One region of the Enterobacter wuhouensis genome, then DNA from elsewhere that is predicted to be linked to it. Evidence: predicted binding sites of a transcription regulator. Region 1 holds the regulator's gene; each other region holds the start of a gene.
What was found. Region 1 encodes CRP, which controls carbon source genes, mostly activating them, when cyclic AMP is high. Its sites were predicted from a motif close to ATGTGANNNNNNTCACAT; they were not measured.

Region 1 (7,728 bases):
GTCCCAGAACGCGCTGCAGGTGCTGCTCCAGGGTGCTCATCGGCCCGTGGGTCAGCGTTTCAGGCGCTTCGAGAATATTGGAATCGCCCGACTCGCCCGGCGCGTCGTACTCCAGACGCTGCTGACACCTCTGCAACGCAATTTCACACGACTGCAAATAGCGCTGCGCCAGATCCGGCGTGAGCATGGTGTGCTCGCGCGCCAGCGTGGTCATGGCGTTAATGTGCTCGACGATAAACTGGCTGTGTGTCACCCACAGCTTCATGTCTGCAAGATAGTGCGAGTTAAAGCCCGGCTCCTGCATCGCCTGGTTGAGCGAGTTGAACAGGGCGTTGTGCGCCTGGTTGACCCTCATGCGCTGGTAGGCCAGCGGGGAGGGCTGCGGATCGTCGCTCAGGATCAGGCGGATGGCCTGCTGATCGGCCTCCAGCGCGTCGTGGGCGTTTTGCCTCAGTAATCCGCTCTGCCACTGCGGCCACAGCCAGACCATGCCGCCGAAGGCAATCAGGCAGCCAATCAGGGTATCGACCAGGCGGGCAATAATGAATTGATCGCCGTTGAGCGTGAGCAGCTGCAGGGTGTACACCGCCGTAACCGTAAAGCCCACCGTCGCCCAGCCGTAGTTTTTGCGGATGATGAGATAGCTCACCATCGTAATCGCCAGCATCCCGACCAGCGTATACCCTTCCGGCACGTGGAAATGCAGCGTCGCCCCCGCAATAATCAGCCCGGCCATCGTGCCGCCAGCCCGGTGGAAAATACGCACGCGCGTGGCGCCATAGCCGTTCTGCGTCACGAACAGCACGGTCATTAAGATCCAGTAGGGTTTCGGCAGATGCAGCGCCATACCCATCAGGCTGGCGATGCTGAGCATGACGCTTATCCGCGCGGCGTTGCGCAGGGCGGCGGATTTCAGCGACAGGTAGCTTTTGAGGGCGGGCAGCAGCGGCAGACGCTTCTGTTTATCCGCCATCAGGTCGCGAGGATAAAGCGGGCGCTGGGTACGCAATACGCGGGCGATGCGGCTGAAGTGCCAGGCGGCAAACTGGCCGACCGGGTTATCCGGGTGCTGACGCGCAATTTTTTCCAGCGCGCCGAGCGGTTTGTCCATGTTAAAGCGCGTCGGGTAGCGGTGATAGAGAATATCGTCGGCCAGCACCCGCAGGCGCGCCGACACGGTCTGGGCGTTCCAGCGGATCACCGCTTCGGCGTGGCTGCGCTCGACCAGCTTTTGCACCTCCTGCGGATGGTGCAGGCTCACGGAGATATGCTCCTGCAGATCCAGCCCCACCTGGAAGGTGCGCAGCAGCCGCTTGTACTCGTGGTTTTTATTGGCGGCGAGCATGTGCAGCTGCTGATAGCACTGGCTGATCAGGTCGACCACCTTTTGCTGGCGCGCCAGCAGCGGCGGAAGGGATTTCTCCGGATCGGTGTGCTGGGTCAGCAGGGTATATTTGGCTTCACAGTAATCCGCCAGCTGCACGTAGAGCAGGCTCAGGGATTCACGCAGCGGCTGCTCCCGCCACAGCCAGAACCAGAACCAGTTAAACAGCCCGTACCACAGCGTGCCGAGGGCGTAGATGAGCAGCGGTTCCCATATCGGCATATTCCCCGCGAGGCTCAGGGTGAATATGGCGGCAATCAGCGAGGCGGGCAGCAGGCGCGCGTGAAGCGAACTGATCTCCGCCGTTACGCCGAGCGTCATCGCCAGCACGGTCAGGATCAGCGGGAGCGGAATATCACGGGCGAGCAGGAGCTGTACGGCAAGGCTACAGCCGGCAAACAGGCAGCCGCCGATAATCAGGCGCTTGAAAAAGCGTTTATGCGGCGTGTCCAAACCGGCGATGTTGCAGCAGGCGGGCACGAGGGAAAACAGCAGGCCTTGCTGAAGATGTCCGAGGATCAGGCCCACGGCCACGGGAAGGCACAACACCAACGTTTGTCGCAGTGCGTAGTTAACTTCCGGGTGATAAATCAGCCTGCGCCACATGGGGAATAGAGACAAAAACGGCGTGCCACCCTGAGATGGCACGCCGTTTGACCGAATTAACGGGTTCCGTAAACCACGATGGTTTTACCGTGCGCGGAGATCAGGTTCTGATCTTCCAGCATTTTCAGAATACGGCCTACTGTTTCACGGGAACAACCGACGATCTGACCGATTTCCTGACGGGTAATTTTAATTTGCATGCCGTCCGGGTGGGTCATTGCGTCTGGCTGTTTCGCCAGGTTCAGCAGGGTCTGTGCGATACGACCGGTCACGTCCAGGAACGCCAGGTTACCGACTTTTTCAGAGGTGACCTGCAGGCGACGCGCCATCTGGGAAGAGAGACGCATCAGGATGTCAGGATTAACCTGAATCAGCTGACGGAACTTCTTGTAAGAAATTTCAGCCACTTCACATGCTGTCTTTGCACGAACCCAGGCGCTACGTTCCTGGCCTTCTTCAAACAGGCCCAGTTCGCCGATGAAATCGCCCTGGTTCAGATAAGAAAGGATCATCTCTTTCCCTTCTTCATCTTTGATCAGCACTGCCACCGAGCCTTTAACGATGTAATACAACGTCTCGGCTTTTTCACCCTGGTGAATCAGAGTGCTTTTCGATGGGTACTTATGAATGTGGCAATGAGACAAGAACCATTCGAGAGTCGGGTCTGTTTGCGGTTTGCCAAGCACCATGCGCTGTTATCCTCTGTTATAAGCTGTCACCAGAGTCATAAGATGCATCCGGACTCTGGGGTTGCAATCGAATTCTTACCCATACCCTGGGAAGTCGGCTGTCGTAATTTTCGCAGCCAGTAAAGTTTGATGTCCTCTGCATACATGTGTAACGTCAATGTATTACTGTAGCATCCAGAGTGTTTTAGCATAGCTTTTGCCGCGTGTCTCCTGGTGTCTCGCTTCAGCATGATGCAGGTCGCCTTCCGTTGCGAGAAATGTAACGCGCGCGTAATCTGTCACCAAAAATGCAACGTTGGAGTTAATGAATATGCAAGCGCGTGTGAAATGGGTTGAAGGTTTAACGTTCCTGGGCGAATCCGCTTCCGGGCACCAGATTTTGATGGACGGTAACTCCGGCGACAAGGCCCCAAGCCCGATGGAAATGGTGCTGATGGCGGCGGGTGGATGCAGCGCGATTGACGTGGTGTCGATTCTGCAAAAAGGCCGTCACGATGTGACCGACTGCGAAGTGAAGCTCACGTCAGAACGTCGCGAAGAGGCGCCACGCCTGTTCACGCATATTAATCTGCACTTTATCGTGACCGGTAAAGAGCTGAAAGATGCCGCGGTATCACGCGCCGTAGACCTTTCTGCGGAAAAATACTGCTCTGTGGCGTTAATGCTGGAGAAAGCGGTAAAAATCACCCATTCGTATGAGGTGATCGAGGCTTAATCTTTTGGCGGGTGGCGCTTCGCTGACCCGCCCTACAAAAGCACGACCGTAGGCCCGGTAAGCGCAGCGCCACCGGGCAAAACAACTCACGCGATCTGCTTCCCTTCCATCAGTCGCTGGACCAGCGGCGTCATAATTAACTCCATCGCCAGCCCCATTTTTCCGCCCGGCACCACCAGCGTATTCATGTGGGAAATGAACGAGCCCTGCAGCATCGCCAGCAGCCAGGGATAATCGATGCCTTCCAGATTGCGGAAGTGGATCACCACAAAACTCTCATCCAGAGACGGGATGGTTTTCGCCGCAAACGGGTTGGAGGTGTCCACCGTCGGCACGCGCTGGAAGTTGATATGGGTACGCGAGAACTGTGGCGTCAGGAAGTTGATGTAATCTTCCATAGATCGCACCACCGAATCCATCACCGCCTCGCGCGAATGGCCGCGCTCGCTGATGTCGCGCGTCAGCTTCTGGATCCATTCCAGGTTAACGATCGGCACCACGCCCACCAGCAGATCCACGTGGCGCGCCACGTCGTGCTGGTTGGTCACCACGCCGCCGTGCAGCCCTTCGTAAAACAGCACGTCGGTGGGTTCCGGCAGCGGCTGCCACGGGGTAAACGTCCCCGGCACCTGGTTCCAGGGAACCGCTTCGTCGTAGGTGTGCAGGTATTTGCGGGATTGTCCTTTGCCGGTCTGACCGTATTCTCTGAAGGTCTGCTCTAGCAGGCCGAAATCATTGGCATCGGGGCCAAAGTAGCTGATGTGTTTACCGAGATCCCGCGCTTTACGGATGGCCATGTCCATTTCAGGGCGCGTGTAGCGGTGAAAGCTGTCGCCCTCAACCTCTGCCGCCTGTAAGTTCAGCTGTGCGAAAATTTTGCGAAAGGCAAGGCTGGTGGTGGTGGTTCCCGCCCCGCTCGAACCCGTGACGGCAATAACCGGATGTCTGGCAGACATAGCAACTCCCTGACTGGAAAGGTTTACAGATCAGCCGTGAAACGCGTTGCGGGGCATGATATTGACCGTCTCATGCAGTTCAGACCATACCAGCACCACGTCGCCGCTTTTAAGCTGGCGTTTTACATCGCTGACCTTTTGTTCAAGAGAACGTTCATGTTCACCATAATCGGTGCCCTCTCGTAATACAAAGCTTTCAATCAGATTATCGAGCGTTTCGGGAGGCAGATCCTGCCAGGGAATAATCATTTTTTACCGTCCAGAAATGAGGTGAGCCAGTCAGGAATGCGGGTTTCCAGCCACATTTTCGGGCGTCGCAGCGTACCGCCGACAAATCCCACGTGGCCGCCATGCTCGGTCAGCTGATAGTGAACGTTTTCAGGCAAAAATTCCTGGGCCGGAATGGAGTGGTGGTCCATAAACGGATCGTCTTTGGCATGGATGATCAGCGTCGGCTGGGTGATTTTGCTGAGCAGCGGCATTGCGCTGCACTGGCGATAATAGTCAATCGCATCGGCAAATCCGTGAATTTTAGCGGTGATCAGATCGTCGAATTCACGAATGCGGCGCACCTTTTTCAGCTGGCGAAGGCTAACGGGTAAGGTGTCCGGGTAGGCCTTCAGCTTACGCGCCGCGTTGGCCTTCAGCAGGTTGAGCAGGTAGCGCTGATAAACCCGTGAAAAGCCTTTTTCCATATGGTAGCTGCACTGCTCCAGCATGAAAGGCGCAGAGACGATAACGGCGGCATCCAGCGGCACCGTTTCACCCTCTTTCGCCAGCAGGCAGGCCAGCATATTGCCGCCCAGCGAATAGCCCACCGCCGCCGTCGGCACCGTTCCATAGTTCTCTCTCAGCCAGTGTAAGAACCAGGTGCCATCTTCGGTTTCACCCGAATGATAAATGCGCTTCTGGCGATTCGGCTCGCCGCTGCAGCCGCGAAAATGCATCACCACGCCAAGCCAGCCGCGCGCCTTTGCCGCCTCGATGAGGCCATGCGCGTAAGGGCTGTGCAGGCTGCCTTCCAGACCGTGAAACACCACCAGCCGGGGCTTATGCCTGGCCAGCTCCGGCGCTTCGCTCCAGGCGAGATCCAAAAAGTCACCGTCCGGCAAATCCAGGCGCTGCCAGTGTGGGGTGAACTGAACCTTGCGGCGGATCAGGCGCGGCAGCATGGTTTGCAGATGGCAGTTAGCCAGGCCGCGCATGGGCACGAATTCTGCGCTGTCGTCGGCAGCAATCTCAAAGTCTGACGGGATGATTTGGGTCATAACGGCGATGCTAATTATTGTCTGTTATTTACGATACCTTCCGAATTGTACCCCGTTTAGCCTGGATTTCCGAAACATGAACTGATCCCGATCACAAATCTTTACCTTGATTATTACTCTCAGGCTAATGATTGCGCTCTATGCTTAATTGATGCCTTTCTCACCAGAGCGCACACTTTACTCAACGTTAAGCAAATCAAAATGATTAGCTGAATCAGGAGGTTAATAATGTTATCTGGGCAAACACCCACCCGGCAATGGAACACTCGACGCAGCGAAAAAGCGCGTCGTCTGGCGTCCGTACCGGTGCAGGGCAAGGTACTGCCAACCGGCGATCTTGTCGCTATGCTGGAAAAACTGATCGCACCGGGCGACAAGGTCGTTCTGGAAGGTAACAACCAGAAGCAGGCCGATTTCCTTTCCCGCTCGCTCGCCGAGGTGAATCCGCAAATCGTTCACGATCTGCATATGATCATGCCGAGCGTGGGCCGCAGCGAGCATCTGGATATCTTCGAAAAAGGCATCGCCCGCAAGCTGGACTTCTCCTTCTCCGGCACGCAAAGCCTGCGCATTTCGCAGCTGCTGGAAGACGGTCAGCTCGAAATCGGTGCGATCCACACTTACATCGAACTTTACTCACGCCTCTACGTCGACCTCTCGCCCAACGTGGCGCTGATTGCCGGTTTTAAAGCGGACCGCAAAGGTAACCTCTACACCGGGGCAAGTACCGAAGATACCCCGGCGCTGGTGGAAGCCGCCGCGTTCCACGACGGCATCGTCATCGCACAGGTGAACGAGCTGGTGGACGACGAATGCGATCTGCCGCGCGTCGACATTCCGGGCTCCTGGATCGATTACGTGGTCGTTGCGGATAAGCCGTTCTTTATCGAACCGCTGTTCACCCGCGACCCGCGCCTGATCAAGCAGGAGCATATCCTGATGGCGATGATGGCCATCAAAGGCATCTACGCAGAGCACCAGGTGCAGTCCCTGAACCACGGTATCGGCTTTAACACCGCGGCGATTGAGCTGCTGCTGCCTACCTACGGCGAACAGCTCGGCCTGAAGGGCAAAATCTGTCAACACTGGACGCTGAACCCGCATCCCACGCTGATCCCCGCCATCGAAAGCGGCTGGGTGGAAAGCGTGCACTGCTTCGGCGGCGAGCTGGGGATGGAAGAGTACATCCGCGCCCGTCCGGACGTGTTCTTTACCGGTGCCGACGGCTCCATGCGTTCCAACCGCGCCTTCTGCCAGCTGGCAGGCCAGTACGCGGTGGATATGTTCATCGGCTCTACGCTGCAGGTTGACGGCTACGCCAACTCCTCCACCGTGACCCGCGGTCGTCTTTCCGGCTTCGGCGGTGCGCCAAACATGGGCCACGATCCGCACGGTCGTCGTCATGCGACCCCGGCCTGGCTGAACATGATCACCGAGCCTGACCCAATGCAGCGCGGTAAAAAACTGGTCGTGCAGATGGTCGAAACCTTCCAGGCAGGCGTGAAGCCGACCTTCGTGGAAAAACTCGATGCCGTTGACGTGGCGAAAGCCTCCGGCATGCCGCTGGCACCGGTGATGATTTACGGCGATGACGTGACGCACGTGCTGACGGAAGAGGGGATTGCTTACCTCTATCGCGCCAAAGATCTGGAAGAGCGTCGGGCCATGGTTGCCGCCGTCGCGGGGATCACCGATATCGGCCTGGGCGTTGACGCCAAACGCGTGGCGGAACTGCGCCAGAGCGGCAAAGTGGTCTATCCGGAAGATATGGGCATCCGCCGTACCGACGCTACCCGCTCTCTGCTGGCAGCCGGCAGCGTGTCTGACCTCGTTGAGTGGTCCGGCGGTTTGTACAACCCACCTGCGAAATTCCGGAGCTGGTAATGAAAGTTCTGCCCCAGATTCAGGTTGAAGGCGGTGCCGAATGGCTGGCGCGAACCGCCACGCAGTGTCTGATTGACGAAGCACGTTTAAGCCCGAAACCCGGTCTGGTGGACAGTCGGGGGAACGGCGCGCACCACGATTTATCCCTTGCGCTCATGGAGCGCTCCGCGCACAGCCTGACCTCCACGTTTCAGGCGCTGGCGCAGCAGAGCTGGCAGCGCCCGGC
Region 2 (7,728 bases), 1.1 Mb from region 1:
CGCGCTCATCGATAAACCCGCAGCCACGGCGGACCATAGCAGCGCCATCGCGTCGCGTTCCATCTCCTTTTCGCCGTCCTGACGAATATGTTCATGAATCGCCATCGCACGCGAGGGGAGGCGATCTTCGTCGATTTCAATCTCTTCTCCCCGGTCTTTTTCCTCACTTTCAATTTCTCTTTCTTCGCCAATTTTTTCTTCGTTAACTTCCTTCATAACCACTCCACGGTGAGGGACCTTTCTTTTAAGCGTAGCGGCTTTCAACGGAATTCCCGTGGGGATGCTCTTAAATTGCCGACAATGGCAACAAAGGTGATACATCTCTTTCAAAGTCATTATAAAATTGCCGACGAAACGAATTCTAAAAGCCAGGCTATGCTGAGATTAGAGTAACGGTGGTTACTGCCCGTAATTGTGCTCATAGACATCGGGAAACGTGCTGTTACAATCACTTGCACGTTTTCAGACGGAGCGCCAGGCGCTTCGTTACGGATGGCAATCAACGATAGCCATACTGAACAGGGAGATATTTATGAAACTTCGGCTGTCGGCGCTTGCGCTGGGCGCAACGATGCTCGTGGGCTGCGCCAGCTCTGGAGATCAAACGGGACGGTCCGATCCTCTCGAAGGATTTAACCGTTCAATGTATAGCTTTAACTACAACGTGCTGGACCCTTATGTAGTCCGGCCGGTCGCAGTGGCCTGGCGTGATTACGTTCCACAGCCTGCGCGTAACGGGCTGAGCAACTTTACCAGCAACCTGGAAGAGCCTGCCGTCATGGTCAACTTCTTCCTGCAGGGCGACCCGTATCAGGGGATGGTGCACTTTACGCGCTTCTTCCTGAACACCATTCTGGGGATGGGCGGCTTCATTGATGTTGCAGGCATGGCGAACCCAAAACTGCAGCGCGAGCAGCCTCACCGCTTCGGCAGCACGCTGGGGCACTATGGCGTTGGCTATGGGCCTTACGTTCACCTGCCATTCTACGGCAGCTTCACTGTTCGTGACGACGGCGGCGATGCGGTAGATACGCTCTATCCGGTGCTGTCCTGGCTGACCTGGCCGCTGTCTATTGGGAAATGGACGGTTGAAGGCATTGAGACGCGCGCACAGCTGCTCGACTCCGACGGCCTGCTGCGCCAGTCTTCAGACCCGTATATTATGGTGCGGGAAGCCTACTTCCAGAATCATGACTTTATTGCCAACGGCGGCAAGCTGAAGCCGGAAGATAATCCGAATGCGAAAGCAATCGAGAATGAATTAAAAGATATCGATTCGGAATAAATAAAAAAGGTGAGCGAGGCTCACCTTTTTTCATTCCTGCGCGATTAGAACGCGTAGTTGAAGTTGGTGCCGAACAGCCAGGCTTTACCGTCAGAGTGGAAGGTATAGGCAGCCGGGCCTTCGCCCTCGGTGAAGCTCACGTTCTGACCATGCATATAGGATGCGCCAACGTCGATAGAGGCATCATCGTTAAAGGCATACGTCATACCGGCGCTCAGCCACAGGCGGTCCTGGTCCGGAATGGAGATGGAACGCTTGTCAGCCGGAACCGGGCTATCGTCAAATGCGATACCGGTACGGAAGGTCCAGTTCTTATCGTAGTAGTAGGTAGTACCCAGCGCGATACGATAGGCGTCCTTAAAGCTTTCGTCTTTATAGAACAGCGTCTGGCCGTTGTTGCCGGTTGCTTTCAGCTCCTGGAACTGGCTCCAGCTGGTGTAGGTCAGGCTATAGTGGATAGCCCACTGCGGCGCAACGCGGTTATAGCCGGACACTTCCCACATTTCAGGTAAATGCAGAGACAGTGAACCGTTCTCGGTTCTGCCGCCGGTACCAGCCGGAAGACCTGCCAGACCCATATTCCCCAGAATGGTGCTCAGGTTCGGGTTGATGGAGCTCTTATAGTCGCCGTCAAAGTCAATTTTCACTTCTGAGCGATAGGTCAAGCCCCAGCGGTTGTCTTTATTCAACTCATACAGGATACCCGCGTTCCAGCCGAAGCCCCATTCATCGCCCTTCAGGTGCGCAATCTGGTCGTCAGGCGAGCTGATCCCATCCAGATACGATGGAGGAACACGGCCCGAGAGCTGGCCCGCCAGAATTGGCCCCAGAGAACCCGCGTAGCGCTCGATTTTGGCTTTCGCGTAAACCGCATCGAAGCCCAGACCGAAGCTCCAGTTGCTGTCCAGGCGATAGGCACCGCTCAGGTTCAGGTTAACGGTTTGCAGATCGGTTTTACCGCCATAAATGCCGGCTTCGTAATTATTGCCAAACTCGGTTGCCAGACCGTAGTTAGAGGTTACGGATGCACCCCAGCCAAACTGATCGTTAATTGGCATCACAAAGTGCATGTTAGGAACCCATGCGCTTGGCGCGATGTTATCCTGGTTGGCGCTTTGTCCGGTTAAGGCTGATTTACCCGTCACGTTCACGTCCGGGTCAATATAAACAGCACCGATAGAGAACGTTGGACGGTCAAACATGGTGATCAGCGCAGGGTTACGACTTACGTTACCTGCATCATCTGCGATTGCACCTTCCCCGGAATACGCACGGCCAAGGCCAGAGGAAGAAAATTCGTTAAGCTGGAAGCCCGCTGACCAGGCGGACGTTGAGACGATTGCCACTGCAACTGCTAATGCAGTCTTTTTGAACAGGGTTTTCTGGCTCATGACCATAACCTCATTGAGTTATTTTTATTCAATAATTGTTACATACCGTAACAGGAGCGCGAAGTGTAGGGTCTGCGGTAATACATACAAATCAGACCAGTGGCGTGAGTATAGGTCTGACCAGCTAGAATGTTGCAAGTTTGTTTATTAATATTTTCAAACATGTTTCTTGAAACGAGATCTGGTTGGCAAAATTGTGACCATCGCTACTCATCCAAAAGGGCGATTTTTGTTTTAGATCATTTTTTAGTGTGATATCGGTCACTTATCCCATTTTGCGTCATTAACGGCTGGAGGCTGCCTGCGCGGGGGCGTAAAATATCAGCATCGTGTTTATCTCGCGCCGTGCGCGAATACAGAGGAAATTGAGCTATGAGTAAATGCAGTGCTGATGAAACCCCGGTTTGCTGCTGTATGGATGTTGGCACCATCATGGACAACACCGATTGCACCGCCTCTTACAGCCGTGTGTTCCCTAACCGTGCTGAAGCAGAAGAAACGCTGGCCGCGCTGAGCAAACGCGCGCGCGATGTCGAATCCGATCCGTGTGACATCAAGTCCACCTTCACGGAAGTGGAAGGCGGCGTGCAGCTGGACATCGACTTTGTCTTCGCCTGCGAAGCTGAAACGTTGATTTTCCAGTTAGGCCTGCGTTAATTTCTGCAGTCTGGTGCCCTCACCCCGACCCTCTCCCACGGGAGAGGGGCAAACACTAAAAACGGTAACCTACGGGTTACCGTTTTGCTTTTACCTCGTGGCATTTTCTTTTTCTTCTCTGTGCCTTAGCTCGCACTTTTTCGTTTCCCCGATTGGCTGAATGTAAAAAAATGGTTAAGACTGTTATCAGGTCAGACCACTTTATGTTTGCGCAAAATTTTACAGGGGAGCGTTATGAGTCAGGCATTACCGCTTATCACCCGCCAGGGTGACCGCATTGCTATTGTCAGCGGGCTTCGCACGCCGTTTGCGCGTCAGGCGACAGCGTTTCACGGTATACCGGCTGTCGAACTTGGGAAGATGGTGGTAGGGGAGATGCTGGCGCGCAGCGAAATTCCCGCTGAGGTCATTGAACAGCTGGTTTTCGGCCAGGTGGTACAAATGCCGGAAGCGCCCAACATTGCGCGTGAAATCGTGCTCGGGACGGGAATGAATGTGCATACCGATGCCTACAGCGTCAGCCGCGCATGCGCCACCAGTTTCCAGGCGGTGGCTAACGTTGCCGAGAGCCTGATGGCAGGCACTATTCGTGCCGGGATTGCCGGCGGGGCCGACTCCTCCTCGGTACTGCCTATCGGTGTGAGCAAGAAGCTGGCGCGCATCCTGGTGGATGCCAATAAAGCCCGCACCACCGGTGCGAAGCTCAAGCTCTTCTCTCGCCTTCGCCTGCGCGACCTTTTGCCTGTTCCTCCCGCCGTAGCCGAATACTCCACCGGCCTGCGCATGGGCGACACCGCCGAGCAGATGGCGAAAACCTATGGCATCACCCGCGAGCAGCAGGACGCGCTGGCGCACCGTTCGCACCAGCTTGCGGCAAAAGCCTGGTCGGAAGGTAAACTGACCGACGAGGTCATGACCGCCTATATCCCGCCCTATCGTGAACCGCTCTCAGAAGACAACAATATTCGCGGCGCCTCAACGCTGGCGGACTACGCCAAACTGCGCCCGGCGTTTGACCGCAAGCACGGCACCGTGACGGCGGCCAACAGCACGCCGTTGACCGATGGGGCTGCTGCGGTGATCCTGATGACGGAGTCCCGCGCCAAAGAATTAGGGATTAAGCCTCTGGGGTATCTGCGCAGCTATGCCTTCACCGCTATTGATGTCTGGCAAGACATGCTGCTGGGACCGGCCTGGTCTACGCCGCTGGCGCTGGATCGCGCGGGGCTGACGCTTGCAGACTTAACGCTGATCGATATGCATGAAGCCTTTGCCGCGCAAACGCTGGCCAACGTGCAGCTGCTGCGCAGCGAACGTTTTGCCCGCGATGTGCTGGGGCGTGCGCATGCAACCGGCGAAGTGGATCAAAGCAAATTCAACGTGCTGGGCGGCTCAATTGCCTACGGCCATCCGTTCGCGGCGACCGGCGCGCGTATGATTACGCAAACCTTACATGAGCTGCGTCGCCGAGGCGGCGGTTTTGGACTTGTCACCGCCTGTGCGGCGGGTGGGCTGGGCGCGGCAATGGTTCTGGAGGCGGAATAATGGAAATGACATCTGCATTTAACCTGACGGTTCGCCTCGATAACGTCGCCGTTATGACCATTGATGTACCTGATGAAAAGATGAATACCCTGAAGGCCGAGTTCGGCGTTCAGGTGCGCGCGATGCTCAAGCAGATCCGCGAAAACAAAGCCATTCGTGGTCTGGTGTTTATTTCGGCCAAGCCGGACAACTTTATTGCCGGGGCGGATATCAACATGATCGCCCGCGCGCAAAGCGCACAGGAAGCCGAAGAGCTGGCGCGTCAGGGGCAGCAGGTGATGGCCGAGATCCACGCGCTGTCGATCCCGGTTGTCGCCGCTATTCACGGTGCCTGTCTGGGCGGCGGCCTTGAGCTGGCGCTGGCCTGCCATAGCCGCATCTGTACCGACGATGCAAAAACCGTTCTGGGCCTGCCGGAAGTGCAGTTAGGCCTGTTGCCGGGATCGGGGGGAACACAGCGCCTGCCGCGCCTGGTGGGCGTTAGCACCGCGCTGGAGATGATCTTAACCGGTAAGCAGCTGCGCCCCCGTCAGGCGCTGAAGGCGGGTCTGGTTGACGAGGTTGTTCCACACGCGATCTTACTTGAAGCCGCCGTTGAGCGGGCGCTGAAGGGACGTCAGACAAGACGCCCTCTGCCGGTGCGGGAGCGCGTCCTTGCCGGACCGCTGGGGCGGGCGCTGCTGTTCAGCATGGTCGGCAAAAAAACCGAACAAAAAACCAGAGGTAACTATCCGGCGGCAAAACGCATTCTGGAGGTCATTGAAACCGGCCTGTCGCAGGGCAGCAGCAGCGGCTATGCCGCAGAAGCAAAAGCCTTTGGCGAGCTGGCAATGACGCCGCAGTCGCAGGCGCTGCGCAGTATTTTCTTTGCCAGTACCGAAGTGAAAAAAGATCCCGGCAGCGACGCGGAACCTGCGCCGCTGCATGCCGTCGGCGTGCTGGGGGGCGGGCTGATGGGCGGTGGGATAGCCTTCGTCACCGCCAGTAAGGGCAAATTGCCGGTGCGTATCAAAGACATTAATCCTAAGGGAATCAACCACGCGCTGCAGTACAGCTGGCAAAACCTTGATCGGAAGGTCAAGCGCCGCCATATCAAGGCCAGCGAGCGTGATAAAACCCTGGCGACGATCACGGGCACGACGGACTACAGCGGTTTTGCACATCGCGATCTGGTGATTGAAGCGGTATTTGAGGATCTCGCGCTCAAGCAGCAGATGGTTGCGGAGGTCGAGCAGCACTGCGCGCCGCACACGATTTTTGCCTCAAACACCTCGTCATTGCCGATTGGCGATATCGCGGCGAAAGCCGTGCGGCCAGAACAGGTGATAGGCCTGCACTTCTTTAGCCCGGTGGAGAAAATGCCGCTGGTAGAGGTTATTCCTCACGCGACGACCAGCCCGCAAACCGTCGCCACCGTGGTGAAACTGGCCAAAAAACAGGGTAAGACACCGATCGTGGTGGCGGACAAAGCAGGCTTCTACGTCAACCGCATACTGGCCCCCTATATCAACGAAGCCATGCGGCTGCTGACGGAAGGGGAGAAGATCGAGCACGTCGATGAGGCGCTGGTAAAGTTTGGTTTTCCCGTGGGGCCAATCCAACTTTTGGATGAGGTAGGAATAGACACCGGCACTAAAATTATACCTGTGCTGGAAGCGGCTTATGGCGATCGTTTTGCGCCGCCTGCAAACATTGTTTCCGCAATTTTGAAGGACGATCGCAAAGGCAGAAAAAATGAACGCGGTTTCTATCTTTACGCGGCAAAAGGGCGTAAAAGCAAGAAACAGGTCGACCCTTCGGTTTATGGGCTTATTCCGGTAGCCGGTCAGGGAAAACTGTCGGCAGTTCAGTGTGCTGAACGCTGCGTCATGATGATGCTTAACGAAGCGGCGCGCTGCTTTGGTGAGCAGGTGATCAAAAACGCACGCGACGGCGACATCGGCGCCGTGTTTGGTATTGGTTTCCCGCCGTTCCTTGGCGGTCCGTTCCGGTATATGGATACCCTCGGGGCGGGTGAAGTGGTTGCCATTTTGCAACGTCTTGCCGCGCAATACGGTTCACGGTTTACACCCTGTGACGAATTATTGCAGAGGGCGGAACGGGGTCAGACATTCTGGCCCGCAAGGGAAACTGATTTCGTAAACTGAAGTCAAAGAAGGGTAAATCCTGAGGTTATGGAACCTGTTCTGGCGAAATTGTAAACAGAGATTGACTATACTTACGCCATTGAGGTAAAAAACAGCGTTTCATTCACCGAATGGATCAGGCACAATGCCCGGCCATCGGGTTTTCTACCTCAGAGCATTCATTGCGGGTAGTCAACGCCGGTGATTCTGGTTAACAAAAGCGGTGCAATATGCAAGTTTTTATCATGCGTCACGGCGACGCGGCACTCGATGCCGCCAGTGACTCAGTACGTCCTTTGACCGTCTGTGGCTGTGACGAATCTCGTCAGATGGCCACCTGGCTTAAAGGTCAAAAAGTGGATATCGAACGCGTTCTGGTGAGTCCGTTCCTGCGTGCAGAACAGACGCTGGATGTGGTAGGGGAGTGTATGAACCTGCCATCCGGCGTGGACGTTCTCCCTGAACTCACGCCGTGTGGCGATGTCGGCCTTGTCAGTGCCTATCTTCAGGCGCTGTGCAACGAAGGTGTCGCTTCCGCACTGGTCATTTCCCACCTGCCGCTGGTCGGCTATCTGGTATCTGAGCTGTGCCCAGGCGAAACGCCGCCGATGTTCACGACCTCTGCCATTGCCAACGTCACCCTCGACGAAACCGGCAAAGGGGTCTTCAACTGGCAAATGAGTCCGTGCAACCTGAAGATGGCTAAAGCTATCTGACGTGACGT
Region 3 (7,728 bases), 840 kb from region 1:
ATGGAGCCCACGCCGGCGACGAGGCAGGTGGCGACAAAGACGGCAGCCGGCGGGAAGCCCGCTTTACCCAGCATGCCCGGCACCACGATAACGGAGTACACCATCGCCAGAAACGTTGTCAGACCGGCAACGACTTCCTGACGCACGGTGCTGCCGCGAGCAGAAATTTTAAACATGGCGTCAAGCGAACCGCCAGTACGCGCAGATGGCGTAGACATAGAAAACATCCCCTGAGAGTTTTTATAGAAAGTCCGCAAGCGTGGTGGAGACTCCACTGCCAGCAAAAACGTCTAATCCTTGTGCTGCGTTTGCGACGAAAGGGGCGTCACAAAAAAAGCAAACGTTTAGCTCCGCGCTTACAAAACGGGTGGTCAATTTTAGGCAAACGATTATCTAGCCTAATACCCGCCCTTTTCAACTGAACTTTCTCGTTTTTCGCTAAAATTCCCTTATGGCGATGAAGAAATAATCAGAGGATGCGCAAACGTTATCGTCCATGCGCAATTTCGTTACGGTTTACCCTTCACCGGGGATCGTGAGCGGGCCGCCCTGTTGAAGCGTTCTCTGCCAGCCTGGGCTGTTCTCAACCTTCGTCTTCCACGCCTGGGTATGCGGCAAGTTTTCAATTCCGCCGCGCGCCAGCAGGGCAAAGATGGGGAAACTCATCTGAATATCCGCCATGCTGAGCGCTTCGCCTGCAAACCAGCTGTTTTCAGCAAGATGCGATTCAATAAAGCGGGCGTGCGTTTCCAGCTGGCGGTTGAGGTACGCTTTTTGTACGCCCTGCCCCAGCGCTTTGCCCAGCGTTCTCATGCCAAACGGCACGGGCGGTTTACCCAGGCTGCTGAACACTAATTTCATCAGCAGGAGCGGCATCAGGGAACCTTCGGCGTAGTGCAGCCAGAAGCGGTACTGCACCTTATGCGCAGGATCTAACGGCTTGAGTCGGGATTCGGGATCGTAGGTTTCCTGAAGATATTCCAGAATAGCGCCGGACTCGGCGAGGATCAGCCCGTTGTCCTCCAGCACCGGCGATTTGCCCAGCGGGTGCACTTTTTTAAGTGATTCAGGAGCCAGCATGGTTTTTTCGCGCTGGTAGCGGACGATCTCGTAGGGAAGGGCAAGCTCTTCAAGCGCCCAGATCACCCGGTGCGAGCGCGACTGGTTGAGATGATGGACCTTTAGCATGGTGTTCTCCTGTGATTCATACTTCTTAACTATAGAAAATCGAATAACATCGCGAAAAAATTTTGGCTAAAAAGCAGTCGTTCGCGCTGGCGAAAATTCGGGGGCTGCATAGAATTAAAGTGTCAGCACAAACCGGAACCTCATCAACCAGCTCGACACGAGGGGTGCTGATGTCGGGGGAAACCCTCCCGTGAACCAGCGGGATAGAGAGAAAGACAAAGACCGGGAAAAACTAAAGCGCCCTTTGTGGCGCTTTAGTTCTTTATTATGCTTTTTGCCGGGTGACGCTTCGCTTACCCGGCCTACGTTCTCGGTTTTGTAGGCCGGGTAAGGCGCAGCCGCCACCCGGCAAACCGGCCGCACACACTCAATCCTCCTCCAGCAGCCGCGCCCCCGTCCCCTGCTCGCCCAGCCTGTCGCCCGGGTTACGCAGCGGACAATCGCTGCGCGACAAACACCCGCAGCCGATGCAGCCGTCCAGCTCGTCGCGCAGCGCCACAAGCGTGTGGATACGGCGGTCAAGCTCCTCCCGCCATTGGGAAGAAAGATGTTTCCACTCCTTCGCGCTCAGCGTATGCCCCTCCGGCAGAACGCCGAACGCATCGCCAATGGTCGCCAGGGGGATCCCGATGCGTTGCGCTATTTTGATAATCGCCACGTAGCGGAGCACGTCGCGGGTGTAGCGCCGCTGGTTGCCGGCATTACGGATACTTTTAATTAACCCTTTGCTTTCATAGAAGTGGAGCGCCGATACCGCCACGCCGCTTCGCTTCGCCACTTCGCCCGGGGTTAACAGCGCTTTTATTCGCGGCAATCTCTTTTCCATAAAACCTCTTTACCTCAAGTTAACTTGAGGAATTATACTCCCCCGCAGACAAAACGACGAATCAACAGAGATAGTTGTATCTACAGAGGGGCAACCTTATGTCGCATCAGCAGATTATTCAGACGCTTATTGAATGGATTGATGAACATATCGACCAACCGTTGAACATTGATGTGGTCGCTAAAAAATCGGGCTATTCGAAGTGGTATTTACAGAGAATGTTCCGCACCGTCATGCATCAGACGCTGGGCGAGTATATTCGCCAGCGCAGGCTGCTGCTGGCGGCGCAGGCGCTGCGATCGACGCAGCGGCCGATTTTCGACATCGCGATGGATTTGGGCTACGTGTCGCAACAAACCTTCTCCCGCGTATTCCGCCGCGAGTTTGACCGTACGCCGAGCGATTACCGCCATCAGCTGAACTAAAGCGTATCAGCGCAAAGGTTGCTGCTGCCAGGTCATAAATTCCTGGGGCGGCATCGCTTTCGCAAAGTGCCATCCCTGACAGAACTGCACGCCGCGCTTTAACAGCCAGCTCACCTGCTCAGCCGTTTCGACACCTTCCGCAATGGTTTTAAGCCGCAGGCTCTGCGCCATCTCGATAATGTGCTCAGCAATCAGATGGCTGGTGCTGTTGGTCGTTAAGGTGTCGATGAAGGATTTGTCGATTTTCAGGATATCGACGTTCAGCGAGTAGAGGTTGTGCAGGTTAGAGTACCCCGTACCGAAATCATCGATCGCCACCTCATACCCAGCCTGGCGGAAAGCCTGAATGACCGGCGTGGTTTTAGGCACGTCGATAAACCCGCGTTCCGTCACCTCTATTTTGATTTGCTGCGCGCGCACCGAGTAGTGCCGCGCTTTGTCGGATATCATGGCGATCAGGCGTGAGGAGTGGAAATCAGAGGCCGACAGGTTGATTGAAATATACAGATGCGGATGGGCGGCCAGAAAATGCCCCAGGTCGCTGAACACTTCCTCAACGACATAGTCCGTAATGCGCTCAATCATCCCCTCTTTTTCCGCCAGCGGAATGAACTCCGCCGGGCTCATCACCTGTCCGTTAAAGCCTGGCCAGCGCAGCAGGGCTTCCGCCCCAACGCACTGATTATTCTTGATATCGATAATCGGCTGATAGTGTACGCAAAGCTGGCGCTTGTTTAGCGCCCTGTGCAGCAAACGTCCCGGCGAATTAAGCTCACGATGGGTACGCGACCACACCAGCAGAATAATGATGCTGCAGATCATCCCCAGCGGCAGCGTCAATGTGGCCTGGTGATAGAGGATTTCATAAAAGCGCTTATTGGACGTCGATACAATGGCAGCAATGGGACGTTTGCCGGAATTCACGACCGTATAAAAGCGGCCATCTTTTTGAAATGACGATTCCTTATGTCGAATCATCGAATTTAATAAAGCGGCATTGGTTGTCTGACTCACGGAAAAAAAGGCGTTGGTCACCGTGTCATAGACACCCCACGCGAGTGAATGATCGGACGACATCACTTCGCTGTATGAAAGCGGATTAACCACGACGACATAATTGCCGCGTTGCATATACGTCATTTTATAGCCAGTAAAAAATGGCGTATCGCGATAATAATAGATGGCAACGTCGGGTTTACGTTTGTAATTCGCGGCAGGAATTGCGTAAGGGCGATCGGGCGTCATCGCGGTCGAACAAAGAAAATTCTGACCTTCGGCATAAATTAAATCGGCGACAAAAAGACGGCCCCGAACAACGTTCAACATATATTGACGATGGTCCGGCGTACAAAGTTTACCCTGATATTTTTCGGCGTCGTCCCGAGCCAGATCAACCTGATGAATAACCAGCTCTGTTTTATCTAAAGCCAGTTCAGCGAAGGTGCGTAGCTGGGCGCTTGTTTCGGACACGGCTCTTAGCTGGGCAAACCATAGCGCAAGCATCACCGGTAGCATCACTACCATGATAATCCCTACGATCCTGAGCATCTTGCGCCGCGCGCTACGATTCATTTCCCGCCCTATATCCCTGCACTTTGTACGCCTGTAGTTATGAAGGCCGGATGCTTAGTTAAAGAGGTGATTACGTTGCATGAATCATACGAAGTTAGCAACTGACTTTTGGTATTAAAAATCTTAATTTTAGTTATGACGATAATATTTTCCCGTAAGCTAAACTGAAAGTATTCGTTCCGTTTCAATTAAGGAAAATAATTATCCAGCATGGACAGGAGGTTTTAAGATAACACAACAGAGGATCTTTGATTAAGCCATACTTCTCGCAGCATGAAAAAAGTACAACATGAACATGAAATTTTCTGCTATTTCCTCGCGGCTATTTTTAGCGTTGATTTATAAATAATCAGACGCCATGAGCGAGAGCGTTGCGCCTGCTGAACACCGGCAAGAAAATCTGCCACGCCACGCCCAGGGCAGATGACCCCCTTCTCAGACACTGGCGAATAAAACAGCAAGTGTGATATAGTTCACACATCTTATGTAACGAAAAACACCGTTTCATTCCAGTTCGTCTGTTTTGTTGAGGATGGGTTCTATGGCAACCATTACCACCAGCATGGTTCTCCTGCGCTGGCCATTATTCAGCGCGGTTTTGATGTTTTTAGCCAGCACGCTGAACATTCAGTTTCGTAAATCTGACTACGCCGGCCTGGCGGTGATCAGTACCCTGCTGGGCGTTGGCGCAGCCTGCTGGTTCGCGACCGGCCTGCTGGGAATTACCCTGCTGGATATCGCCGCCGTGTGGGAAAACATTAAAGTGGTGATGGTTGAAGCAATGAGCCACACGCCCCCAGACTGGCCGATGGTCATTACCTGATAGCGTTCGATCTGTTCCTGCCCGGTTAGCACAGCGCAACCGGGCAAATGACCGCCTCAGAAAATCCCTTTCTGGCGAATTTTCTGCATTTTTTCTACCGGCGCGTCAACCTTGCTCACTTCAATATTATCGCGCTCTGGCGCTGGCGCACTGACGTTTTTCGCCGCCAGCCGCAGCTGCTGCAGCGCCAGCTTGTGCTGTTCCATCAGCGGCCTGAGCGCAGCCACTTCGTCGCGAATTTTTTGCAGCTCCTCCAGCTGCGCCGACGGCGCATCCGGCTTCAACTCGGGCTGAAGTTCACTCAGCAACGTCTCAAGAGTGAGATTTTCGCGCCCCAGCGACTCGGCCACATGGTGACAAAGCGCGGGGTCCATCAGAAACAGCTGCAGCCCCGCCAGGTAGACGTCGCGATGAAACGCGCGAATTTCCATATTTGAATCATCAACGCTTGCCGACTGATTCACCGACTGGTGCCACTTCTGGAGCTGCTGCATCGCACGCAGATCCGCATGCGACTGCTCCGGCGTCAGGTGAAGAGACAGATTGACGCGGCGAATCTGCCCCTTACGCATCCTCACCCACCTCTGCCATCAGGGGTTCTTCTACGCTCTGCGCCCCTGATTCGGAGTGATAAAGGCAAATTTCGCGGGACAGCGCGCTCTGCGGGTTATCGATACTGACAACGCGGTCACCGAGCGTCGCATACACCTCGCGGATCGCCCCTTCAATCAGGTGCGCGCCGCCGCCGACCAGATAGACGCGGTTCGGATTCTTGGCGAATTTCTTCGCTTCGTAGGCCACCTGGTCGCCCAGCTCCTGGATCTTGATGGCAATCTTTTCCAGGATCTCGTCGATGCGGGATTCATCGTTAATCACGCTGCGTACAAAATCGAGATCGTGACGGCGCTTGATCAGCTCGTTTGCCACCAGATAGCTGGAATCGCTATCCGCAGCGGCCAGCAGCTTGCGGGTAGCATCCGTCACCATCGCCACGCCGATCTCGTTGTTACCGTAAATCGCCGACACGTCGTCGAATTCACCGACAATCACGCCCATATCCAGGGTGGTCCCGCCGCAGTCAATCACCAGCGACTTCGTAAATTCATTCACGTTCGAGTTGAGAAGGTGCGAGAGCGCGGCGGGCAGGCTTTCCGGCATCACCTGTACGTCGACAATGCGGAACAGTTCACCTTTGTTCAGCGTAATGTCGCGCATCAGGTTTTTGCGCTTCGCCTCGATGCGCTCCTCGTTACGCTGGCAGTCGTCCGGGTTGTAGAACTGGGTAATTGGCAGCGTAACAATAACCTCCACGTCGCACGGTTCAACGCCCGTTTGCAGCAGGGCGTGGTGCACCGCCAGCAGGTTTAAATCGTCGTACTGGTAGTCGATATGGGTCGTGGAGAGGGCCTTATCGGAGGTGGCGTCGTAGGTGTATTTGGTGGTGCCGATGGTGTAGTTATGCACCGCCTGGCCGCGCAGCAGGGCCGCACTCTTCCAGTCTTTGCGGAAGGAGTTCGGGGAGACGACGGTTTTCAGCGTGCCGTTCTCAATCCAGCTGATTTTTACGTTGGTGGAGCCATCATCAATGGCGAATTTTTTACGCATCTGGTTCATAAAAAGGTTCTCAGTCACTCTTGAATAAGGGGGCCATCCCTGGCGGCGCATACCTTGAGGGGGTATTCAGCGTCAGGCCGTCACAGCACGGCCTCTTCAGTTAATATCCGGCGGGCACCGAGGTAGTGGTCCTGCCAGAAAGCGTCGGATAATTGGCTTACGCGGATAGTCAGCCCGGTGCGCGGGGCCTCGATAAACTGCCCTTCGCCGATATAAACGCCGACGTGGTCAGCCCCAGGCCGCTGGTTGATGTTGAAAAAGACCAGGTCGCCACGGCGCAGTTTTTCCTGCCGTATCGGGCGTAAGGTTCTATCCTGAAACATACCGTTAGCGGTACGCGGCAGGTTGCGGCTTAGCACGGGGTTAAAGGCGTAAAAGACCAGGCCGCTGCAGTCAAACCCCTCTTCAGGCGTTTGCCCGCCCCAGACGTAGGGTTTTCCTATCTGCTTTTGCAGCTGAAAGATCACCTTCTTTAACGAGGCCTGTAGCCGTGGGCTGATTTTCTCTCCCGGCAGCGGCTCCCAGATCATATCGGTGGACAACCTGCCCGGCTGCCAGCGCTTGTGCATCGCCAGCCATTCGCGGTTTTCCGCCCGTTCAAGGCGTCGCTTTTCGCTTTCACGTCGCTTCTGTTCCGGCGTTAAGGGCACGACCGTCACGCGCAGCTGCGTTTTTTTTAGCAGCAGTGCTTTATTACGCATTCTGGCCTTCGAGGCTTTTTCCTTTTCCGCCTCGGTTTTTATCTGGCTGCGCGGGGCCGCCTCGACGGGCGCACTCAACGCCATCATCAGCCCGACGATCAGGGCCAGACACGCCAGCTTCTGGATTTGAATAAAGGTGGACATCGTAAAACCATTTAATTCTGCTGCGAGAGTCTGTCGACTATCGGCTTAATCACTTTTTCACCGTGCTGGCCAAAGAATTGATACAGCGATTCGCTGGCAGACTGGGTGAGCACCATAATCTCAATGCGTCGATTCGATGAACTAAGGGGATTATCAGGGTCGATCAGCATCTGATCCGCCATCCCGCTGACCTGCAGCACTTTGCTCTGATCCAGACCGGCATGGGTTAATACCTTGCGGGCCTGCATGGCGCGCTCTCCCGACAGGTTCCAGTTGTTGTAAAGATCCTGATCGCGAAAGCGGGTCGCATCCGTGTGTCCGGTAATGATGATCTTGTTGTCGATCTTGTTCAGCGCGGGGGCGAACTCCGTTAACAGCCGCTTGAAGAACGGCGTCAGGATCGCGCTGCTGCGCTGGAACATCTCTCGCTTCCGA
Region 4 (7,728 bases), 2.1 Mb from region 1:
CCATCACTTCGTCGAAGTTCAGAACGTCGCCTTTGATCGGTTCAGACTTAGGACCAACCTGCATTTTCAGTTTTTCATCAACGCCGCCGTTGATGGCGTACAGCATGGTTTTCGCCAGGTTTGCACGCGCACCGAAGAACTGCATTTGTTTACCAACAACCATTGGGCTTACGCAGCATGCGATAGCGTAATCGTCGTTGTTGAAGTCCGGACGCATCAGGTCATCGTTCTCGTACTGCAGAGAAGAGGTGTCGATGGACACTTTAGCGGCGAATTTCTTGAAGTTCAGAGGCAGTTTTTCAGACCACAGAACGGTGATGTTCGGCTCCGGAGAAGGACCCATGGTGTACAGGGTGTTCAGGAAGCGGAAGCTGTTTTTGGTTACCAGAGTACGGCCGTCAACGCCCATACCACCGATAGATTCTGTTGCCCAGATTGGGTCACCAGAGAACAGCTCATCGTATTCAGGGGTACGCAGGAAGCGAACCATACGCAGTTTCATGACCAGGTGGTCAATCATTTCCTGAGCGTCTTGCTCGGTGATTTTGCCTGCTTTGATATCACGTTCGATGTACGCATCCAGGAAGGTGGATACGCGACCGAAGGACATTGCTGCGCCGTTCTGAGACTTAACAGCGGCCAGGTAGCCGAAGTAGGTCCACTGGATAGCTTCCTGAGCATTGGTTGCAGGACCAGAGATATCGCAGCCGTATTTAGCCGCCATCTCTTTGATCTGACCCAGCGCACGGTGCTGTTCAGCAATTTCTTCACGCAGACGGATAGTCGCTTCCAGGTTTACGCCGTTTTCCAGGTCAGACTGCAGGGAAACGAACTGCGCGTATTTGTCTTTCAGCAGGAAGTCGATACCGTACAGTGCGACGCGACGGTAGTCACCGATGATACGGCCACGGCCATACGCATCCGGCAGACCCGTCAGAACGCCAGACTTACGGCAGTTCAGAATGTCTTTGGTGTAAACATCGAATACGCCCTGGTTGTGGGTTTTGCGGTATTCGGTGAAGATTTTTTTCAGCATTGGGTCCAGCTCGCGGTTATACGCTTTGCATGAACCTTCTACCATTTTGATGCCACCGAACGGGATGATTGCGCGTTTCAGTGGTGCTTCAGTCTGCAGACCAACGATTTTCTCAAGGGCTTTGTTGATGTAGCCAGCATCATGAGAAGTGATGGTGGAAGCAACGGAGGTGTCAAAATCAACTGGCGCGTGAGTGCGGTTTTCCAGTTTAACGCCTTCCATTACGCTGTCCCACAGCTTGGTGGTCGCGTCAGTTGCGCCAGCCAGGAAGGATTCGTCACCTTCATACGGGGTATAGTTTTTCTGAATGAAGTCACGGACGTTTACTTCATTCTGCCAGTCACCTTTCGCAAAACCTTCCCAGGCTGTGGCTAACTTTTCATTAAGCTCGGACATGTAACACCTACCTTCTTAAGTGGATTTTTTATTTACTGCCTGAGACGACCATTAATGATGGTTGTCGCCACGCAGGTAAATGACCCAGTATGTCAACCCAACTAACAGACCCCCACCGATAATGTTCCCGATAGTGACGGGGATCAGGTTATCAGTAATGAAATTCATGATAGTCAGGTGAGAGAAACTTTCCGGAGTTGAACCAACTGCGGTCCAGAACTCTGGGCTCGCAAAGTTGCGGATAACAATCCCCATTGGGATCATGAACATATTCGCAATACTGTGCTCGAAGCCGCTGGCAACAAACATCGCAACCGGCAGAACCATAATCATGGCTTTGTCCATCAGGCTGCGACCGGAGTAGCTCATCCAGACCGCCAGGCAGACCATCAGGTTTGCGAGGATGCCAAGCGCTACGGCTTCGATAAATGTATGGTGCATTTTGTGGTCAGCGGTTTGCAGGACGTTAAGTCCCCAGCCGCCGTTAGCGGTCATGTACTCGCCAGAGAGCCACATCAACAGAACAAAGAGCAGACAGCCAATCAGGTTACCAACGTAGACGTTAAGCCAGTTGCGCGCCAGTTGGCCCCAGGTAATTCTTCCGCTGGCTTTTGCCACAACAATCAACACCGTCGAGGTGAAGAGGTCGGCACCGCAGATGACGCAAAGAATCAGACCCAGTGAGAAGCAAATACCACCAATCAGTTTCGCTATGCCGAAAGGCATCGCGGCAGTGCCGGTAGTGGCAGTGATGTAGAAGACGAAAGCGATGGAGATGAACACCCCGGCCGTGATGGCCAGAAAGAACGTCGTCATCGGGTGTTTCGTTGCTTTATAGACACCCGCTTCTTCGGCCACTTTGGCCATCGCAGCTGGGAGTAAAAGATCAAAAGGGTTGTCAGCTTTCACACTAACTCTCTCTTTATTAAGTCGGCGACGAGATACTAACAAAGCATTATAGAAGAGAAATTGATATAGATCATATCTCGCCTGGCTTATAGGCCCGCAGTGTGTATGGTTTTACAGCAAATGCGGAGTAAGTATTTGATTATCCATATAAAAATAAATTTTAAAAGTTATGAAAAGAGTTGAATTTTTTCGGGCGACCTCCCGTACAACAGTTAATTAAAATGGAGTATTTACCATAATAAGTAACAGTAAAGCTCAGGTAAGTATTATTATATTTACCCGTATTTAACTTAAATATTACAATCAACAATCATTGCCGAAAAAAATAAAAAAGGGGCAATGAAATTGCCCCGTAATATAGCTCAGGCGATTGAATACGCCTACAGCTGATAATGTTATATGCGGTTATTTTGACCAGTAAGCCGCTTTCGCTTTCTGAAGTTTTTCATACGCGTTCAGCAGCGACTGATGTGCCGGGAAGGCCTTCAGATCGCTATCAACAGCCTGCAGGCCATAGAACGGCTCTTCACCGCTCAGCGCCGCGCTGGCGGCTTCGACTGCGTCTGCGCCATACATACGAACAAACGCATTCAGATACTGCAGCGGCTCGCGGTCGTCTTCCTGTGCGAGCAGTAGCAGGGTTTGCAGACAGCGGTAGTAGTTGGTGCGCTCGGCGGAGAAGACGGACTGGTTGAATTCCATCGTCCACTCGGTCCAGGCCAGAGCCTGATCCAGATCGCCACCCGCAAGGGCCAGCATCGCTTTCAGCTCACCGATACGCAGCGTGTACCAGCCGTTGTCTTTACCGGTTGCCAGGCCCAGCAGCTCACGCACGCGGGTGAAGTCATCGTGGCCCTCTTCGTCCAGCTGGGCGATGAGGTTCAGGTAATCTTCTTTTTCCCACTCGCTGCCCGGTAAGGCCAGCAGGGTTTCACGCAGGTGTGCGCCCATGCTGTTGTTCGCCAGCCACAGATCTTCCGCCGGATAGATGTCGGACATGCCCGGCACAATAATACGGCACGCGTAGACGCCCAGGTGTTCGTAGTCAGCAATATAGACTTCCCGATCTTCCGCGTTGAAGATAGCCATCAGCGTGGCGAACTCTTCTTCGGTGGTGCCTGCAAAGCTCCAGTCAACGAACGGATAGTCCGCGTCCTGCTTGAACATATCCCAGGAGATCGAGCCGCTGGAGTCGATGAAGTGGGTTTCCAGGTTGGTGTGCTCGGCCACTTCTTCGTCGTCGAAGGTTGGCGGGGTGAACACGTCCAGATCCTTCAGGCTACGACCCTGCAGCAGTTCGGTCACGGTACGTTCCAGCGCCACGCCGAAGTCCGGGTGTGCGCCGAAGGAGGCGAAGCAGGTGCCGTTAGCCGGGTTGAACAGCACGACGCAGATAACCGGATATTTACCGCCCAGCGAGCCGTCGTAGGCAAAGATTGGAAAACCTTCCGCTTCCAGTTTGGCGATGGATTCTACCACGCCAGGGTAGCGCGCCAGCACGTCGGCCGGAATTTCAGGCAGGCTGATTGATTCGGCGATGATGCGGTTTTTGATGTGGCGTTCGAAGACTTCGGACAGACCCTGCACGCGCGCTTCGTTGCGGGTGTTACCGGCAGACATGCCGTTGGACACATACAGGTTGCCAACGATGTTCATCGGGATATACACGGTCTGCTCATCAGACTGACGGGTGAACGGCAGGGCGCAAATACCGCGGTCTTCGTTACCAGACTGCAGGTCAATCAGCATGCTGGCGGTCAGTTCGTTTTCCGGATCGTAGAACGCGCGCAGACGTCCATCGAGAATGCCTTCCGGCAGTTCATCGTCTTCGGTCAGCGGGAACCATTTTTCATTCGGGTAGTGAACGAAGGGGCCGTTGGCGATGGTTTCACCCAGCCAGAAGTCGGCGAAGAAATAGTTGGTCGACAGACGTTCAAAATACTCACCCAGCGCAGAGGCCAGCGCCGCTTTTTTCGTCGCGCCTTTACCGTTGGTGAAGCACAGCGCACAGTCTTTGTCGCGAATATGCACGGACCAGACGTGAGGCACCGGATTCAGCCAGGAGGCCTCTTCGATATTAAAGCCGAGGTCGGTCAGTTTCTGCTGGAAGCGAGCGATGGAATCTTCCAGAGCGGCGTCTTTGCCGGGGATAAACGTTTGGGTCATGGCGTTCACTTTTATCGTACGTAAAGCGCGCAATGATACGGGTTTTGCGTGACGGGTGCTATCTTCGGCGAAAATAAATGGCTGGGCTATGCTTAGTGACAGTAACCTACTGTTAAGGCATAGAAAAATGAAAGCTTTCGATCTCCAGCGGATGGCGTTTGACAAAGTTCCCCCCGAGTTTCTGTGGGAAGTGGCGCTGCGCAGCCTGTATACCTTTGTTCTCGTCTTCCTGTTTCTCAAAATCACCGGGCGGCGCGGCGTTCGGCAGATGTCACTGTTTGAAGTGCTCATCATCCTGACGCTGGGCTCGGCGGCGGGGGACGTGGCGTTTTATGACGATGTGCCGATGGTGCCGGTGTTTATCGTCTTCGTCTCGCTGGCATTGCTGTACCGGCTGGTGATGTGGCTAATGTCGAAAAGCGAAAAACTGGAAGATCTTCTCGAAGGCAAACCGGTGGTGATTGTAGAAGACGGGCAGCTGGCCTGGCAGAATGTTAAAAGTGCCAACATGACCGAGTTTGAGTTCTTTATGGAGCTGCGCCTGAGCAGCGTGGAACAGCTGGGACAGGTGCGGCTGGCGATAATGGAAACCAATGGGCAAATCAGCGTCTATTACTATGCTGACGACGACGTTAAGCCCGGCCTGTGTATCCTGCCGGATATGCTGATTGAGCGGTTCAGGGTCGTACCTGAAACCGGGGAGTATGCCTGTATAAAATGCAGCCATGTCGTGGGGATGCATGCGGGCGATCATCAATTATGCCCTCGCTGTGCAAATCCCGAATGGACGAAGGTTAGCCGGGCTAAACGTCTTACCTGACAGCCAATTTGTCGGTTTTGTGACACCGAGATGGCAGATTGTTTTGTGTGACGTGCGCCACATTTTACGGGTCATAAGTTTTAGACATTGCGGCGCGTGTCACTGAATGATAAAACCGATATCCACAGTTATAACTTATGGCTTTTAGCGTGGTGAGGGGAAATGGCTCAAGTCTTTAATTTCAGTTCAGGTCCGGCAATGTTACCGGCGGATGTACTTAAACAGGCTCAGCAGGAGCTGTGTGACTGGAACGGTCTGGGTACGTCGGTGATGGAAATCAGCCACCGTGGTAAAGAGTTTATTCAGGTGGCGGAAGAGGCAGAAAAGGATTTTCGCGATCTGCTGAACATTCCCTCGAACTACAAAGTATTGTTCTGCCACGGCGGCGGACGCGGCCAGTTTGCCGGGATCCCGCTGAACATTCTGGGCAATAAAACGACGGCTGACTACGTTGACGCGGGCTACTGGGCGGCCAGTGCGATTAAAGAAGCGCACAAGTACTGCACACCGAACGTTATCGATGCCAAAGTGACCGTTGACGGCCTGCGTGGCGTTAAGCCAATGAGCGAGTGGCAGCTTTCCGGTGACGCGGCATATCTGCATTACTGTCCGAACGAAACCATCGACGGTATCGCTATTCATGAAGAGCCAAACTTTGGCGAGAATGTGGTGGTAACGGCAGATCTCTCATCGACCATTCTGTCCACGCCTCTGGACGTCAGCCGTTACGGCGTTATCTACGCCGGCGCACAGAAAAACATCGGCCCGGCGGGCCTGACCATCGTTATCGTACGTGAAGATCTGCTGGGCAAAGCGCATAAGTCTTGTCCGTCGATTCTCGATTATACCGTGCTGAACGACAATGATTCGATGTTCAACACCCCACCAACCTTTGCCTGGTATCTCTCTGGCCTGGTCTTCAAATGGCTGAAGCAAAAGGGCGGCGTTGCGCAGATGGACAAGATTAACCAGCAGAAGGCTGAACTGCTGTATGGCGTGATTGATAAAAGCGATTTCTACCGCAACGACGTGGCGAAAGCCAACCGTTCCCGCATGAACGTGCCGTTCCAGCTGGCAGACAGCAGCCTGGATAGCGTATTCCTGGAAGAGTCGTTCGCTGCGGGCCTGCACGCGCTGAAAGGCCACCGCGTGGTGGGGGGCATGCGTGCTTCAATCTACAACGCGATGCCGCTGGAAGGCGTTAAGGCCCTGACCGATTTCATGATCGACTTTGAACGTCGTCACGGTTAATCGCGCTGTTTTCACCCCCACAGCCGCTGCTGCGGGGTTTTTATTATGTTGAGTTGAGAGTTTAGTTTTCATGGAATCCCTGACGTTACAACCTATCGCGCGGGTAGATGGCACCATCAATCTGCCTGGTTCAAAAAGTGTCTCGAACCGCGCTCTGCTGCTGGCAGCTCTGGCACACGGCACCACCGTCCTGACAAACCTGCTGGACAGTGATGACGTTCGCCATATGCTCAATGCGCTGAAAGCGTTGGGAGTTCACTACACGCTGTCTGCTGACCGTACCCGTTGTGAAGTGATCGGCAACGGGGGGGCATTGCAGTGTACGGAAGCGCTTGAGCTGTTCCTGGGCAACGCGGGGACCGCGATGCGTCCGCTGGCGGCGGCCCTGTGTCTGGGAAGCAATAACATCGTGCTGACCGGCGAACCGCGTATGAAAGAGCGCCCGATTGGCCATCTGGTTGACGCCCTGCGTCAGGGCGGCGCGCAGATTGAGTACCTGGAGCAGGAAAACTATCCGCCACTTCGCCTGCGCGGCGGTTTTACCGGCGGTAGCGTTGAGGTTGACGGTAGCGTCTCCAGCCAGTTCCTGACCGCGCTGCTGATGACCGCACCGCTGGCCCCGCAGGATACGGTTATCAGCATCAAGGGCGATCTGGTTTCTAAACCGTATATCGATATCACGCTGCACCTGATGAAAACCTTCGGCGTTGAGGTTGAAAACCAGTCTTACCAACGCTTCGTGGTTCGCGGCGCGCAGCGGTACCAGTCTCCGGGCAACTACCTGGTTGAGGGCGATGCCTCCTCGGCATCCTACTTCCTCGCCGCGGGCGCCATTAAAGGCGGCACGGTAAAAGTGACCGGTATCGGTCGTAACAGCGTGCAGGGTGATATCCGCTTTGCTGACGTGCTGGAAAAAATGGGCGCGGTTGTCACCTGGGGCGATGACTTCATCTCCTGCACCCACGGCGAGCTGAACGCCATCGATATGGACATGAACCATATCCCTGATGCGGCGATGACCATTGCCACGGCGGCGCTGTTTGCCAAAGGCACGACGACGCTGCGTAACATCTACAACTGGCGCGTGAAGGAAACTGACCGTCTGTTCGCAATGGCGACCGAGCTGCGTAAGGTCGGGGCAGAGGTAGAA

Region 2: a site for CRP is predicted at 2,926-2,943, ahead of VPX56_RS15745 (YfcZ/YiiS family protein). Genes of this name have one in related genera too.
Region 3: a site for CRP is predicted at 4,473-4,490, ahead of VPX56_RS02020 (YjcB family protein). Genes of this name have one in related genera too.
Region 4: a site for CRP is predicted at 5,373-5,390, ahead of serC (3-phosphoserine/phosphohydroxythreonine transaminase). Genes of this name have one in related genera too.

Annotation. Positions count from the first base shown of each region.
Region 1 is NZ_CP142124.1:4,388,100-4,395,827, reverse strand. Features, by position in the region: gene VPX56_RS21045 (YccS/YhfK family putative transporter) at 1-1,990, opposite strand, end outside; gene crp (cAMP-activated global transcriptional regulator CRP) at 2,047-2,679, opposite strand; gene VPX56_RS21035 (OsmC family protein) at 2,990-3,394, shown strand; gene VPX56_RS21030 (phosphoribulokinase) at 3,481-4,350, opposite strand; gene VPX56_RS21025 (YheU family protein) at 4,381-4,599, opposite strand; gene VPX56_RS21020 (hydrolase) at 4,596-5,618, opposite strand; gene mdcA (malonate decarboxylase subunit alpha) at 5,847-7,502, shown strand; gene VPX56_RS21010 (triphosphoribosyl-dephospho-CoA synthase) at 7,502-7,728, shown strand, end outside.
Region 2 is NZ_CP142124.1:3,298,344-3,306,071, reverse strand. Features, by position in the region: gene VPX56_RS15760 (formate/nitrite transporter family protein) at 1-216, opposite strand, end outside; gene mlaA (phospholipid-binding lipoprotein MlaA) at 533-1,285, shown strand; gene fadL (long-chain fatty acid transporter FadL) at 1,330-2,676, opposite strand; gene VPX56_RS15745 (YfcZ/YiiS family protein) at 3,049-3,333, shown strand; gene fadI (acetyl-CoA C-acyltransferase FadI) at 3,568-4,878, shown strand; gene fadJ (fatty acid oxidation complex subunit alpha FadJ) at 4,878-7,025, shown strand; gene sixA (phosphohistidine phosphatase SixA) at 7,235-7,720, shown strand.
Region 3 is NZ_CP142124.1:409,971-417,698, reverse strand. Features, by position in the region: gene ghxP (guanine/hypoxanthine transporter GhxP) at 1-218, opposite strand, end outside; gene VPX56_RS02040 (glutathione S-transferase family protein) at 517-1,188, opposite strand; gene soxR (redox-sensitive transcriptional activator SoxR) at 1,556-2,014, opposite strand; gene soxS (superoxide response transcriptional regulator SoxS) at 2,113-2,439, shown strand; gene VPX56_RS02025 (EAL domain-containing protein) at 2,446-4,011, opposite strand; gene VPX56_RS02020 (YjcB family protein) at 4,553-4,834, shown strand; gene VPX56_RS02015 (hypothetical protein) at 4,891-5,406, opposite strand; gene parM (plasmid segregation protein ParM domain-containing protein) at 5,399-6,448, opposite strand; gene VPX56_RS02005 (C40 family peptidase) at 6,529-7,293, opposite strand; gene lafU (putative lateral flagellar export/assembly protein LafU) at 7,305-7,728, opposite strand, start outside.
Region 4 is NZ_CP142124.1:1,685,960-1,693,687, forward strand. Features, by position in the region: gene pflB (formate C-acetyltransferase) at 1-1,432, opposite strand, end outside; gene focA (formate transporter FocA) at 1,484-2,341, opposite strand; gene ycaO (30S ribosomal protein S12 methylthiotransferase accessory factor YcaO) at 2,747-4,507, opposite strand; gene VPX56_RS08045 (DUF421 domain-containing protein) at 4,635-5,327, shown strand; gene serC (3-phosphoserine/phosphohydroxythreonine transaminase) at 5,490-6,578, shown strand; gene aroA (3-phosphoshikimate 1-carboxyvinyltransferase) at 6,649-7,728, shown strand, end outside.